One region of the Pseudoalteromonas sp. CST2 genome, then DNA from elsewhere that is predicted to be linked to it. Evidence: predicted binding sites of a transcription regulator. Region 1 holds the regulator's gene; each other region holds the start of a gene.
What was found. Region 1 encodes MetJ, which represses methionine synthesis genes. Its sites were predicted from a motif close to TAGACGTCTAGACGTCTA; they were not measured.
Positions count from the first base shown of each region.

Region 2: metA (homoserine O-acetyltransferase MetA) is a predicted target of MetJ. The motif match lies at 4,081-4,098, and genes of this name have one in related genera.
Region 3: PSH41_RS02090 (methylenetetrahydrofolate reductase) is a predicted target of MetJ. The motif match lies at 2,122-2,139, and genes of this name have one in related genera.

Region 1 covers NZ_JAQREO010000018.1:16,120-21,462, forward strand. Annotated here, with positions in the region: gene metL (bifunctional aspartate kinase/homoserine dehydrogenase II) at 1-1,306, opposite strand, end outside; gene metB (cystathionine gamma-synthase) at 1,313-2,560, opposite strand; gene metJ (met regulon transcriptional regulator MetJ) at 2,829-3,149, shown strand; gene PSH41_RS18050 (malic enzyme-like NAD(P)-binding protein) at 3,211-4,452, opposite strand; gene rpmE (50S ribosomal protein L31) at 4,973-5,188, opposite strand.
Region 2 covers NZ_JAQREO010000010.1:24,210-29,552, reverse strand. Annotated here, with positions in the region: gene PSH41_RS13345 (helix-turn-helix domain-containing protein) at 1-798, shown strand, start outside; gene PSH41_RS13340 (histone deacetylase family protein) at 821-1,729, opposite strand; gene PSH41_RS13335 (PilZ domain-containing protein) at 1,792-2,148, opposite strand; gene ettA (energy-dependent translational throttle protein EttA) at 2,267-3,940, opposite strand; gene metA (homoserine O-acetyltransferase MetA) at 4,175-5,122, shown strand; gene PSH41_RS13320 (homocysteine S-methyltransferase family protein) at 5,112-5,343, shown strand, end outside.
Region 3 covers NZ_JAQREO010000001.1:455,147-460,489, forward strand. Annotated here, with positions in the region: gene PSH41_RS02080 (DEAD/DEAH box helicase) at 1-11, shown strand, start outside; gene PSH41_RS02085 (sensor domain-containing diguanylate cyclase) at 67-1,044, shown strand; gene PSH41_RS02090 (methylenetetrahydrofolate reductase) at 1,122-2,078, opposite strand; gene PSH41_RS02095 (M16 family metallopeptidase) at 2,338-5,217, shown strand; gene PSH41_RS02100 (helix-turn-helix transcriptional regulator) at 5,305-5,343, opposite strand, start outside.

The DNA.
Region 1 (5,343 bases):
CTAAGCCAGCCACAACCAGAGCAACTTCTTGGCCTTTATTAATTAATTTTTCGTGCAATAAACTAAGTACATCGCTTTCTATTAACTGATCCGTTAACAGCAATGTATAGCCTGTATCTTGATGAATAAAACGAGGGTGAATACTTTGCTGATTTAAAACCTCAGCCGCTAATGTACTTAATGTGTAAACATCTTGCGTAGGCGCAACCACCGCGCAGCCATTTAAATTAGACTCGCTGATATTTGCTCGCCCAGCAAAATAACTCACTACTTGATGCGTTGCACCCGCGGGCACAACTAAGTATGTATCGCCGTTGTGTATAAAATGATGAAGGCTGTGCTGAATAAGCTGGCTAACATGCGCCACTTCACCCGCGTTAAGGCCTTCAACGAGCAGTAAATCAACGTTTTGTAATGTAGTAATAAAACGTTTTTGCTTAGCTTTGCCTTGTTTTACAATATCGGTAGGGGCAGTTTGCACATCAAAACTACTACGTACAGCCAGTTTAATATTACTGTTTTTTAAAGGCGAAAGCGTTTTAGCATGTAAAACAGGGTTACCCAATCGAGCTAATAAGTTAGCTTGTTCACGGCACACCTTGTTGTACTTAATCGCCTTTTCAACTTTACGTGGGTCGGCACTAAATACCCCTGGCGTATCAGTCCAAATACATACATTTTGTGCGTCGCAATAATTGGCTAATAAGGTGGCGCTGTAATCACTGCCATTGCGCCCAAGCGTAACTGTTTTACCATCAGCACTTGCTGCGATAAACCCTGTTACTACGTTAATTTTATTTGCATCAATAACTTGGCTGCATTGCTGTTTGTTTTGCGCATGCAAAAGCTCCCCGCTTGTTACACTAAACAGCGCTCTAGCATCATGAGCACACGCTTGAATGTTTAATTGCGTTAAATAGGCTGCCAATAATCGCGCAGACCACAGCTCACCATGCGCCAGTAAGGCCGCCTCTTGCAACTGCTGCTTACTGACTTGCTCCGCTACATCACTTAGCTCTTGCGCTAACACAGCTAAAGCCGTGTGTTTAGCATCGGCTTTTAATAACTCTTCAATTAATGCTGTTTGGTGATTACTCAATTGCAGCAAAATATCAGCCACAGCTTGCTTATCTTGTTGTTGATAACTTTGCCACAGCGAAACCAATGTATCGGTAGTTTTACCTGCAGCAGATACAACCACGCAATCGCCAGGCTGTGTGTGGCCAATAATTATTTTTGCCACACTTTGATAGCGCTCGCCCGAGCTTAAGCTCGAGCCGCCAAATTTATGTACACTTTTTACCATACTCAATCACCACAAAGCTGGATGAGCAGCCTGCTGCTTTACATCACCATTGGCATTGCCTGCAGCTTTGCCAACACGCCCTACATTTTTATTTTGCCCAGGTTTAACTAAGTTAAATACACGCTCAAAATCAGCCAGTAGGTCTTCTATATCTTCAATACCGACCGAAATACGAATTAGCGTATCGCCCACACCCGCCTCTAAACGTGCTTGAGCTTCCATACCTGCGTGAGTCATAGTCGCAGGATGACAAATTAAACTCTCAACTCCACCTAGCGATTCTGCTAAGCTAAATTCTTTAAGGCTTGTTAAAAACGCCGCGGCATCATTCACATCGCCTTTAATATCAAAACTAACCATACCACCAAACCCAAGCTGTTGGGCTTTAGCAAGCGCATGTTGAGGATGCGATTCAAGGCCTGGGTAGTAAACTTGGCTAACATACTCAGAGCTTTCTAGGTATTTAGCAATTGCCAGGGCATTTTCTTGGTGCTGTTTTAAACGCACATTTAAAGTACGTAAACCACGTAACGTTAAATAGCTATCAAATGGTGCGCCGGTAATACCAATGTTATTGGCCCACCAAGCAAGCTCATCACCAAGCTCTTGTGTTGCAGCAACAACTGCACCGCCTACAACATCAGAATGGCCGTTTATATATTTAGTGGTTGAGTGCACAACAATATCTACGCCAAACTTAATTGGGTTTTGTAATGCCGGTGATAAAAAGGTGTTATCGGCGGCCACTAATGCACCGCACTGTTTTGCTATATCCGTCACGGCTTTAATATCCGTTAGGCGCAGCACAGGGTTACTTGGTGTTTCTATCCAAATTAATTTAGGTTTGATGGTTGAAATTTGTTCTAGGCTTTCTGGTTTAGTTAAATCAAGTACTTTAAGTTTAAGCAAGCCGCGCTTTTCTAACGACGTAAATAAACGGTAGCTGCCGCCATAACAATCGTGAGGAATAACCAATGTATCATCGTTATTTAATAACTGTGTGGCTAAGTGCACTGCTGCCATGCCCGTAGCAGTAATAATTCCGCGTGCGCCACCTTCAAGCTCTGCTAGAGTGTCAGCTAAAATATCGCGATTAGGATTACCACTGCGTCCATAGTCGTATGCGCGCTTAGTATCAAAATCGGCAAACGAATAAGTCGTCGATAAATAAATTGGCGGTACAACGGCGCCATGATGTTTATCGGCATCAACCCCATTTCGTACAGCAATGGTTGCTTTGTTTTTTTCGCTCATATTCGTCACCTGATTAGTTTGGATGTTTAGACGTCTAAAAGAGTAAGTTATCCATTATAATAAGTCAAAGCTTTTAAAGCTCTAGATGGCTAAAAATAACAGACGCGTAAAACTTCAAGAAAGCTGTATTTACTATTACAGCCAGCTTATTAAGATAGATTGCTATCTATTATTTGACTATCTTTTTTAAAACGATAGAATTTCACGCATATTTACACGCTTTTTACGCCGTGTGAGAAATTAATAATCTGAGGCAACGATACATCTTATGGCTAAATGGAATGGTGAGTATATTCACCCATACGCAGAACACGGGAAAAAATCAGAGCAAGTTAAAAAGATCACCGTTTCGATCCCGCTAAATGTATTAAAAGTATTAACTGATGAGCGTACACGTCGTCAAATAAACAACCTGCGTCATGCAACAAACAGCGAGTTACTATGCGAAGCGTTTTTGCATGCTTTTACAGGCCAGCCATTACCTAATGATGATGACCTACGTAAAGATAACGCAGAAAAAGTACCTGAAGAAGTTAAAAAAATAATGCAAGAAATGGGTTTAGAAGTGCCTATTTTAGACGAAGAATAAAACGTCTTTTTAAACAAAAAAACCTCAGCATGCTGAGGTTTTTTTGTTTCAGCGCTATATATTACGCCATATAATTTTCCGGTAAGTCAATTTGTGCCACGCCCGACTCAACAGCAGCAATAGCAACCGCCTTGGCTATACGTGGTAATAAACGCGGGTCCATCGGTTTAGGAATAATGTAGTCTGCACCAAATTCGAGCTTTTCTACACCCGCTGCTTTTAATACTTGCTCAGGCACTGGCTCTTTAGCAATACTACGAATAGCTTCGACAGCGGCTATTTTCATTTCATCGTTAATTGCGCTTGCACGTACATCAAGTGCACCACGGAAAATAAACGGGAAACATAAAACATTATTAACTTGGTTAGGGAAATCAGAACGCCCCGTTGCCATAATTAAGTCTTTACGTGCACTGTGCGCAAGCTCAGGTGCAATTTCAGGATCTGGATTTGAACATGCAAACACCACTGGCTTATCAGCCATAAGTTTTAGATCTTCAGGTGCAAGTAAGTTAGGACCCGATACACCTACAAACACATCAGCATCAGCAATTACATCTTGTAGAGTACGCTTATCGGTATTGTTAGCAAAAAGCTGTTTGTATTCGTTTAAGTCATCGCGGCGAGTATGAATAACCCCTTTGCGGTCTAGCATATAAATATGTTCGCGCAGTGCACCACACTTAATTAACAGCTCCATACAAGCAACCGCTGCAGCGCCTGCACCTAAACATACAATAATGGCATCTTCTATTGATTTGCCCTGCACTTCTAAGGCGTTAAGCATACCTGCCGCAGTTACAATAGCGGTACCGTGTTGGTCATCATGAAAAACCGGAATACTGCAACGCTCAATAAGTGCTTTTTCAATTTCAAAACACTCTGGCGCTTTAATATCTTCTAAGTTAATACCACCAAACGTGTCGGCAATATTAGCCACTGTATTTATAAAGTCTTCGGTGGTGCGATGCTTAACTTCAATATCAATAGAATCTAAGCCAGCAAAACGTTTAAATAAAAGCGACTTACCTTCCATAACAGGTTTAGAGGCTAACGGCCCCAAATTACCCAAACCTAAAATTGCCGTACCATTACTGATCACCGCAACCATATTACCTTTACCGGTATATTTATATGCATTGGCTGGGTCTGCTGCAATTTCGCGCACAGGCTCTGCAACACCGGGGCTGTATGCTAATGCTAAATCTTGCACCGTTTCGGCTGGTTTTGTTAGCTCAATGCTGATTTTGCCTGGAACGGGGTGAGAGTGGTAGTGTAATGCTTGTTCACGAAAATCTGACATAACGCGATGGTATCCTGCAATTTAAGTTAAGTGAGAGGGAGTATGGGGCTAAGATACTCTTATTATTTTTAAATTCCAAGCAATATCAGGTCTATCCTGTTATATGCTATATCCGTTAATTTTAAGTGATTTATCAGCAACTTCGCTAAAAGTTATCAATATTAAACAAATAAAAATTCATTCAAAAAGTGCTTTTTGAGGTTCATTTTGCCCTGCCAATATCTTTGTAAAATAGCAGAATAGTAAAATAGTAAAATGCACCAATATGGCGCGTTTATCCCCGTTAAAAACAAATATCGCCACGATAAGCACTTTTAGCAGCTTGGTTAAAAATTAACGTATAAAAAATATAGAGAAGAATTGTGAGTTTGTCTGCAAAGGTTTATGCATATTCAGAATAAGAACAGGAAATAGTTATGCACACGTAGTACGGCAACAATCGGTGATTTTTTAGTAAAAATGATGATTTTTAGGCACAAAAAAAGCACCCGAAGGTGCTTTTTTTACTAAACAGCAATAATTACTTTTTGCTGCTAAGTGCACCGAAGCGCTTGTTGAAGCGATCAACACGGCCGCCAGTGTCTAAAATCTTTTGCTTACCAGTGTAAAACGGGTGACACGCAGAACATACGTCTAGGTGAATGTCTTTACAAAGAGTAGAACGAGTTTCGAATTTGTTTCCGCATGAACATGTTGCAGAAATTGCTTCGTACTTAGGGTGAATACCTTCTTTCATAGGAACCTCTAGTTAAGGCCGCATCGCTCTCCAAACCCGAAGTCTGGCACCATACGTCGTTAAAACAAATTTATAGGCCGCGGATTTTATCCAACTAGCTTGCCCCGCACAAGCTTTAATTACGCTTTTTGCCAAAAAAGTAACCAACCAGCGCT
Region 2 (5,343 bases), on a different contig from region 1:
CTAATGAACACCCCCGACAGCGGTTTTTTACTAGGTAGTCAATTAGTTAACGATTCAACTAGCGCAGCACAAAGTGTATTGTACAGCGCTAAACTAGGAGCGGCTCTGTTACAAATACAGCGAGCGCATTTACAGCTTTGCCCTTTGTTTTTTAGTCAGCACTATGTAAGTAATCAGCAATTTTATATTTTTTTAAATGCTGCTACAGGGCTTGATGACGACCTACATAACTACATTTTAGAAATTTACAGTGCTGCGTTTTATAGTTTATTAAAGCGTTTGAGCCCGCACTATCCGCAATGTGAGTTCGACTTTAGCTTTAAGCGACCGCGTCATATTCATCAGTACGAGCAACATTTAGGTTTAAAGCTGCGTTTTGAGCAGCCAACGACTCGTTGGGTAATTAGCAAAACATTACTTCGCCAAGCTAACCCGTACGCCAGCGAATTACGCTTTATGCAAGCACGCGCTCAATTGGCTGTAAAATCTCACGAAAAATACACCTTTATAGAGGCTGTTTGGCGTTATTTACACACTTATAACGAGGCAAGTTTAGAGCAAACCGCCCAGTATTTTGCCATGAGCCCAGCCACGTTTAAACGAAAACTAAAATGCCATAATATGCGCTTTTCGAGCTTAGTTGATGAGCAAAATAAACATAAAGCCATTTATTTACTTACCTTGCGCGCTAAGTGCAATGAGCATGTTGCTGAGCGTTTGGCGTTTTACGATATTCCTAACTTTAGGCGGGCATTTAAACGTTGGACAGGGCTAACCCCAAGCCAGTTAAAAGTATAAAGCGCACAGGTTAATACTTATTTTAAAAACTAGCAGCCTGCTCAATCACTATTGCATGGCGCTGCGCTAAACGCGTATGGTCTCTGTCGTAGCCGCCACCAATAACACTGGCAATAGCGGTGTTATGTTCAAGGCAGCGCTTAAACACTAAATGGTCACGCTGTTTAATGCCGTCCCAGCTTATATCTAGTTTGCCTAAGCCATCGTCTTGCCAAATATCTACACCGGCATCGTATAGGACTAAATCGGGATTGAGTTCTTTTAGTAAAAATTGCAGGGTGTCATCCACAATGCCTAAGTATTCTGCGTCTTGCATATTGTTAGCAAGGCCTATGTCTAAATCGCTGGGGGATTTTCTAAACGGGAAGTTTTTTTCGCAGTGTATAGAGCAGGTATACGCATACGGCTGATGCGCAAGCATTGCAGCTGTGCCATCGCCTTGGTGTACGTCTAAATCAAAAATGAGCACGTTGGTCACTTCACCGCTTTGTATTAATGTTTGCGCGGTAAAGGCTAAGTCGTTCACCATACAAAAACCTGAGCCAAAATCAGTGTGTGCATGGTGTGTACCGCCTGCTAAATGACAGGCTAAGCCATGCTTTAATGCTAAGCGTGCAGTTTGTAACGTGCCTTGTGGGGCGGTGAATGTGCGGTTCATTAGCGGTTGCGACCAAGGTAAGCCAATGCGGCGCATAGCTTTTTCGTCTAGACGGTTATGCCATAAATCGTGAATGTAGTTTTCGCAGTGTACCAGTTCAAGTGGTTCAGGGGAGCCCAAAATAGGCTCTACTAAATTATTACCTGCAATGCCTAAACCTTTAACCTGCTCATATAAATGAGCAAATTTACTCATTACAAATCGGTGCTTAGGGTCAAAGCTAAACGAATAATTACTGTGATAGACCAAAGGTAAGTGAGGGTTTAGGCGCATAACCGTATCAATAATAAAGTTTGCGCTATAGTAATAAACTTAACTAAGGGAGTCTATTGCCGCTATTCAATCAATGAGGCAAGCTCGCGATGAAGTAATTGTTCATCGGCTAAATTAAGTTCAACTAACCGTTTTAAATAGGTAATGCTGTTTATATCTATATGGTGGCATTTTAGGCCGATGTGTTGATCTTCTATGTGGCAAATAAACACCTCCATTTTTATTTCTATATCGCTTTGTGGCAAGGTAAAGCGCAAGGTGGCTTCGCTATTTTTTGTGCCACTAAACGCCGCGCATTTAGTAATGAGTGCGCCATGTAAAGATACATCGAGTAATTTGCATGGGTAGCTCTCTCCTGCAAATTCTAATTGAGCCGCGGTTGAAAAAAGAATACGCGAGAACTGACGTCGATTTTCCATAAAACGAGTGCCTTTATTGTAATATTTAAATCAAGCATAGCGGGAAATAGCCCATAGCGATAAAAAATGGCATAAAAAAACCCCGCATAAATGCAGGGTTTGTTATATCAGTTAACAATTAACCAATTTTTTTATACTTAATACGCTTAGGTTGTGCAGCTTCTGCGCCTAAGGTCTTTTTAAGCCACTCTTCGTATTCAGTGTAGTTACCATCAAAGAAGTTAATTTGGCCTTCGTCGCGGTAATCTAAAATGTGTGTTGCAATACGGTCAAGGAACCAACGGTCATGCGATATACACATTACACAGCCTGGGAACTCTAAAATAGCGTTCTCAAGGGCGCGTAGTGTTTCAACATCAAGGTCATTGGTTGGCTCATCCAGTAGTACTACGTTACCACCCGCTTTTAAAAGCTTAGCAAGGTGTAAACGGTTACGCTCACCACCTGATAAGTCTTTTACAAACTTTTGCTGATCGTTACCTTTAAAGTTAAAGCGGCTAACGTATGCACGGCTTGGGAACTCAAAGTTACCAATTTTTAGTACGTCTTGTCCGTCAGATATTTCTTCAAATACAGTTTTGCTTTCGTCCATGTTGCCACGGAACTGATCAACCGTTGCAAGCTCTACAGTTTCACCTACGCTAATGCTGCCGCTATCTGGTTGCTCTTCGCCGCTTAGCATTTTAAATAGGGTTGATTTACCCGCGCCATTGGCACCGATAATGCCCACAATCGCGCCTTTTGGCATACTAAAGCTTAAATCGTCGATTAAAACGCGATCGCCAAAACTCTTACGTAAGTTATTAACTTCAAGCACTTGGTCACCTAAACGCGGACCAGGTGGAATAAATAGCTCGTTAGTTTCGTTACGCTTTTGGTAATCAGACTGCTGTAGCTCGCTAAACTGCGCCATACGCGCTTTAGACTTAGCTTGACGACCTTTAGGGTTTGAACGCACCCACTCAAGCTCTTGAGCAATTGATTTTTGACGTGCTTTTTCAGATTTTTGCTCTTGTTGTAAGCGCGCATCTTTTTGCTCAAGCCAAGAAGAGTAGTTACCTTCCCACGGAATACCTTCACCACGGTCAAGCTCTAGTATCCAGCCAGCTACATTATCAAGGAAGTAACGGTCATGCGTTACCGCCACAACAGTGCCTTCGTAATCATGTAAGAAGCGCTCAAGCCAAGCAACCGACTCAGCATCTAAGTGGTTAGTAGGCTCATCGAGAATAAGCATATCTGGTTTTTCGAGTAATAAACGACAAATAGCAACACGGCGGCGCTCACCACCTGAAAGGTGCTCAATTTTAGCATCCCATTCAGGTAAACGAAGTGCATCTGCAGCGCGTTCTAAAACGTTATCGATGTTGTGACCATCGTGCGCTTGAATAATTGCTTCAAGCTCGCCTTGCTCTTTTGCTAGGGCGTCAAAGTCAGCGTCTTCCATTGCGTACTCGTTGTACACTTCGTCAAGGCGGTTAAGGGCATGCTTTACTTCGCCAACAGCTTCTTCAACTATTTCGCGTACTGTTTTGCTTTCGTCCAGCACTGGCTCTTGCGGTAAGTAACCAATTTTAGTACCAGGTTGAGGGCGAGCTTCACCTTCAAAGTCTTGATCAACACCGGCCATAATGCGAAGTAATGTAGATTTACCAGCACCATTTAAACCTAGCACACCAATTTTAGCGCCAGGGAAAAAGTGCAATGAAATATCTTTTAAAATTGTGCGCTTAGGTGGCACAACTTTAGATACTCGACTCATCGAGAATATAAACTTATCAGGTAAAACCATGGAGGAAAGCCTTCAAATAATAATAAAAATTTCAATGTTGTATTGTAGTGGCTCACGGGTGAAACAGTCAACGAATGGCGGGTTTTAAAGCGCTAATGGCTGCAGGTTGATAAAGTATAAAATCATGAATAAATTTCATTTAGACATCTATACATCTAGAGGTTGATATTTTTAGCATACTGTTCATAATGAGAGCGTATAAATTCTCGGTTTTTATGAGTAGGAGTAAAAAATATGCCAATTACAGTGAAAGACGAGCTACCGGCTATTGCCCGTTTACGTGAAGAAAACGTGTTTGTAATGCCAAAAAGTCGCGCAAAAACGCAAGAAATTCGTCCTATGCGTTTGGCTATTTTAAATTTAATGCCTAATAAAGTAGAAACCGAAGTGCAGTTTATTCGTTTGCTTGCCAATTCTCCTTTGCAAGTAAATGTAGAGCTATTACGCCTAGATACGCACCGTAGCAGTAGCAACTCAGAAGAGCACCTAGATACCTTTTACCGTTATTTTTCAGAAGTGAAAGACAATAACTACGATGCGTTAATTGTTACCGGCGCGCCACTCGCACACCTTGAATACGACGATGTTGCGTACTGGGATGAGCTAAAAGTGATTATTGATTGGGCAGAGCAGCACGTTACCTCTACGCTGTTTTCGTGCTGGGCGGCGCATGCCGCGTTGTATCATCGTTACAATTTAAAACGCGATTTAAAAGAAGATAAACTTTGTGGTGTGTTTACTCACCAGTGTTACTTTGATCACGGGGCACTTACTCGTGGCTTCGACGACACCTTTTTAGTGCCGCACTCACGTTATGGCCACATAGATATAAATAAAATAAATGCCTGCGACGATATAGTCGTGCTGGCAGGCTCTGAAAAAGTAGGCGCTTACTTAATGAAAAATAAGTCGGGCAGCCAAGTGTTTATAACCGGCCACCCAGAATACGATGCCGACACATTAAAAGCAGAGTACGAGCGCGATTTACAAAAAAGTCCTGATGCGCCAAAACCCGAAAACTATTTTCCAGATAACGATGCAAGCAAAAAGCCGTCAAAAACGTGGCAAAGCCATGCCTTTTTACTGTTTTCGAACTGGTTAAATTACTACGTGTACCAAACGACCCCTTATGATATTAATTTAGTTAGCCAAGATGTGAGGACTAACAACTATGCCGAATAACGTGCAAAACAATAATAAACACAGCGAATTAAGCGCTGCATTAAAAGAGCGTATTTTAATTTTAGATGGTGCCATGGGTACCATGATCCAAACTCACAAGCTTGAAGAAGAAGACTACCGAGGCGAGCGCTTTAAAGACTGGCACGTACTAATAAAAGGCAATAACGATTTATTAAGCCTTACAAAACCTGAGTTAATAACCGATATACATCGCAGCTTTT
Region 3 (5,343 bases), on a different contig from region 1:
GCAGAAAGTAGCCTTAAACATATTTATTTGGCTATACTAAGGCCATTAAATAGCTGAGGTATAGTTATGTTTGAAACAGATCAATGGGCGTTTTCTGGTGTCGATGGCCAAATATCATTACATAAATGGCAAAAAACCATTGATCTTATTACGGGGCTTTTTTCGGCCCCCTCTGGTTATATAGTTCAGGCTACTAGTAAAGGTTATCGTGTAGTTATTAGAGCTAATGAAGGTGGCTCACACTTTGAAACCAACCCTATACTCCCTCCCGAAACTCCCTTATTTTGTAAATATGTAGCCGAAAACAACAACACTTTGTATGTTAGCGATACCCGCAGCAATACGCAGTGGAATACCATGCCCGAGGTTATTGAAGATGGCGTTGAATCCTACCTAGGCTTGCCAATTCACTGGCCTGAAGGTGAAGTATTTGGCACCTTGTGTTTAAAAGATTCAAAAAAAACCAGCTACACCGATGAATATTTTGAGCTAATAGAGCAGCTTCGTGATTTAATTGAAGACGATTTAGCGCTTATTTATAGCTTTGAGCAAATGCGCGAAATAGCCATGCTTGACCCGCTTACCAATATTTATAATCGCCGTGCACTTAGCTTACTTGCCCAACACAAACTTAATTTAGCGCTGCGTTTAGGTTTTGATGTGTGTTGCTTGTTTATTGATATAAACGACTTTAAAAAACTAAACGACACTTATGGCCATGAAATAGGCGATCAAGCGTTAATCCTCTTAGCAAATACCTTAAAAACACATTTAAGAGAGGCTGATATAGTAGGGCGTTTAGGCGGCGATGAATTTGTAGCAGTGATGCAAATTAGTGATAGAAGTAAGCTTAGCCATATTATTGATAAAATAAAAATTGAGTATACAAACGCACTATTAGAAAACAACGTATGCGCGCTGACACTTAGCATAGGCGAAAGTTTTACTAACAAACAAAAGCAACCTTTTGATACGTTATTAAATTTGGCCGATCACCAAATGTATAAAAATAAACAAGCGTATAAATTGGCTAAAAAAGCATAATAATAAAAGTAATACACTTAAACATAGCAACAAAAAAGCAAGCCATTAGGCTTGCTATAAAGGGTGTGAATAAGGCGTTAAGCGATTTGTTTTTCGGCTAGGTTTAATTCCATAATGGCTTTTAATAAACGGTATAAGTTTATTGATGCGTCAATTTCTTCTTTACGGTTTGTTAAGCTTTCAATATTTAAGCCCAGTGGCACATCTAGGTGCGCACAGCTTTTGAGTATTAGGTCGAGATTTTCTCGGCAAATACGTACGGATTCACTTAAGGTATTGTCTGCATCAAGCATGCGCCATTTAGTGGCCTCTGGCACTGAGATACCCAACCATTGCATAAACTCTAAGGTTTTATCGCCACCGCATGGAGTAAACGTTAAAATAATCCGTTTTGGTGTAATACCTTGTGCTCTACAGGTACGCGCGTAACTTGTGATTAGCTCTATAGTTGCTTGCGCGTCGTAAACAGCTTGCGATATAAAAAACTGACAACCTTGTGCTGTTTTTTCTATAAGGCGCTCATGCTCATTTCGCTTACTTGAATGTCGCTCAGCAATGGTAACGCCCCCTAAAAAGAAGCCATCACTTTGCTCTGCAAGCGTTTTATAGGCATCGGGCAAGCTTAGTTTTATATCACCTACCGATGAGGGGCTACCCACTAAAACGACATTTTTTAAATCGTAGTCGTTTTTAGTTTCATCCAACCAGCCTTTAAACTCCTCTACACCACGTTGTGCCACACTTTTGTAAGTAATGACATCTGGAGCAGATAAATTACGTAGTAAGTGGCTGTATTCACGTGGGTCTACAGTTTGTTTAAACGGAAATGGTCGTGCTTTATCTGTACGGCTACTTTCATCTTGAATGTCGTAAATTATCACGCCGTCGTATTCAATTTCGTGTAAGCGAGCAAGTAGTTTTTCTGCAATGATTTTTAGTTGCGCTTTATCAGTACCAATTTTAGGTGGAGTAGTACCAATAAGATAAACACCTTGATTGGTGTCTTCTATTTTTTCTTGTAGTGATAAAGCCATAATCCTCATTCCAGCTTAGTCCAATGTATGTAATTTAATATAGCAGCCATTTAGACGTCTAGATAGATTTATTTAGTGAAAGTTTTTCAATCAACTTGAGCTTTTTTCATACTTAAATGTTTTTAAAATGGGGAATTGACACAGTTGTTTACATTATAAATAGCCGATGGGCTCTTATATTTAGTGGCTTTGGGGCATAATCTAAGCGAGTTAGTATTAAACCTAATAACAAATTTGCTCAATTTAAAAAGGGACAACAATGAAATTTAAATTACTAGCAACAAGCTTAGCGGTATCGCTGGCACTAACAGGCTGCGCAACACAGCAAAGCGAAAACACCCAAACGGCACAACAACAGCAAACAACAAAAGCTGACGAACGTGTATTTTCGCAAGAGTACTTAATCGAAGAGCTTGATAACGGCTTACGCGTAATGGTTGTTAAAACTGATTACCCCGATGTCGTCTCGCTGCAAATTCCGGTATCGGTTGGCTCGCGTAATGAAGTAAAAGCAGGTAAGACCGGTTTTGCTCACTTTTTTGAGCACATGATGTTTAAAGGCTCTAAAAAATTTCCGCAAGACGAATACACTGCCATATTTAAAAATGCAGGGGTCGATAACCGTGCTTACACCACTAACGATTACACAAACTACCATTTAAACTTTTCAAAGCAGCACCTTGATAAAGTACTTGAAATTGAAGCCGATATTTTTCAAAACTTAACCTACACCGAAGAGCAATTTAGAACCGAAGCGCTAACGGTTAAAGGGGAGTATTTAAAAAATAACGCCAGCCCAATTCGTAAGTTATTGAGCGCAGTACGCGAAGAAGCGTTTGATACGCACACTTATAAACATACCACCATGGGCTTTTTTGAAGATATAGAAGCCATGCCAGATCAAATGGCGTATGGTAAAGAATTTTTTGATAAGTTTTATAAGCCTGAATATGTATCGCTAGTGATTGTGGGCGATGTTGACCCTAAAGCTACAATGGCTATGGTTAAAAAGCATTGGGGTGGCTGGAAAAAAGGCGATTACGTTGCCGATATAAAAGCCGAGCCAAAGCAGCAAGCACCTAAATATGTACATGAGAAAAACGAAGGTTTGCCTGGTCATTGGTTGCTTGTATCTTACAAAGGTGCCGCATGGGAGCCTGCTAAAAAGGACAGAGCCGCACTTGATTTAATCTCACAGCTTTATTTTTCTAATAACTCCGATTTATACCAAGAGCTTGTTGTTGATAAACAAATAGCGAGTCAAATGTTTACCTACAATCCAGAGACAAAAGATCCTGGCTTACTGCATGTGTTTGTAAAAGTAGAAAACGAAGATGATTTAGCAAAAGCACGTGATGCAATTAACCGCACTTATGCAAAAGCACGTACCGAACTTGTTGATGAGCAAAAACTAAGTGATTTAAAGTCTAACCTTAAATACAGCTTTATTAACGGCTTAGATTCATCACAAGCGATTGCATCAACCCTTGCAAGTTATATGCATTTTGAGCGCGACCCAGAGGTTATCAACCAGCTTTATAAATCGGCCGACAACATCACAGCACAAGATATTAAAGCCGTGGCTAATAAATATTTTGTAGATGACGCGCGTACTACCGTAACTATGTCGGCACTTGATAAAGCGCCAGGGTTTGAACAAGAAACAAGCTTAAACGCATTAGTCGCTAAGCATGATAAAGCGCCAGAGGCACCCGTATTTAAAGTGCTTGATAAAACGAATAGCTCGCCGCTGATTGATGTAAACTTTTTATTCAATACAGGGGCTGCTGCAGACCCGCAAGGTAAAAAAGGGGTTGCTGCGCTCACAGCCGCTATGCTTGCTCAAGGTGGCTCGCAAAGTACGAGTTACAAAGACATACAAAAAGCGCTTTATCCGCTTGCTGGCAGCTTTGGTTATCAAATAGATAAAGAAATGCTGTCATTCCAAGGGCGCATTCATAAAGATAACGCTGCCACATGGTATGCGCTTGTAAGCGATCAGTTACTTAACCCAGGTTTTAGAGACGATGACTTTAAGCGCCTTAAAAAAGAAATGATCGACGGTATTAAGTCTGGCTTAAAAGCCTCTAACGATGAAGAGCTAGGTAAAGAAGTACTTTACAGCACGCTTTACAAAGGCCACCCATACGAAAGCTACAATTACGGTGATATTTCGGATTTAGAAGCACTAACGCTTGATGATGTAAAAGCATTTTACAACACAGAGCTTACCCAATCTAAACTAACACTTGGTTTAATTGGCGCTGTGCCAAAAGCGCTTAAAGCAGAAATCATGAGCGACTTAGCAACCTTACCTAAAGGCGAGCAAAGCCGTTTAAGTATTCCTGATGCGCCAGAGCTCAAAGGTCACCATGCAACGATTGTAGAAAAGTCGGCGCAATCTACCGCGGTATCGTTTGGTTTCCCAATTGATACTATTCGTAGTAGTGAAGATTGGACAGCCCTTTGGTTGGTGCGTTCGTACTTTGGTGAGCATCGTAGTTCTAACTCATACTTGTATGAGCGAATTCGTCAAACACGTGGTATGAACTACGGCGATTACTCGTATATTGAATACTTCCCGCGTGGCATGTTTCAAACGAAGCCTGATGCAAACTTAGGGCGCTCTGAGCAAATATTCCAAATTTGGTTACGCCCGCTGCGCTCTAATAACGATGCACACTTTGCAACACGTACCGCGTTGTTTGAGCTGGATAAGCTTATTAAAAATGGCTTAACCGAAAAAGACTTTGAAGCAACACGTAACTTTTTAATTAACTACGTACCGCAGCTTGTCGCAAGTCAAAACCGCCAATTAGGTTATGCACTTGATAGTGAATTTTATAACACAGAGTCGTTTGTAAAATACGTGACAAGTAAACTTGAAAAGCTAACGCTTGCTGATGTTAATCGCGTGATTAAAGATAATCTGCAAACAGATAACGTACAGTACGTGTTTATTACCGGTGACGGCGAAGACATGAAAAAACGTTTAGTGTCAGAGCAAACATCGCCTATGGTTTACAATACAGAAAAACCAGCAGCGCTTGTTGCTGAGGATAAAGTCATTGCCGATTATAAATTAGCTATTCCAGCTAACAACATTGAAGTAATGGCTGTTGAAAAAGTGTTTCAGTAATTAATCTCTTTTTCTAACATATAAAAAATGCCCCAGTGCTTATAGCCTGGGGCATTTTTATTTAATTAGTGCTATTAAAGCGTAATATTAGTTAGTCGCTAAAAGCACTGAGCCTGCGCCTAGAGC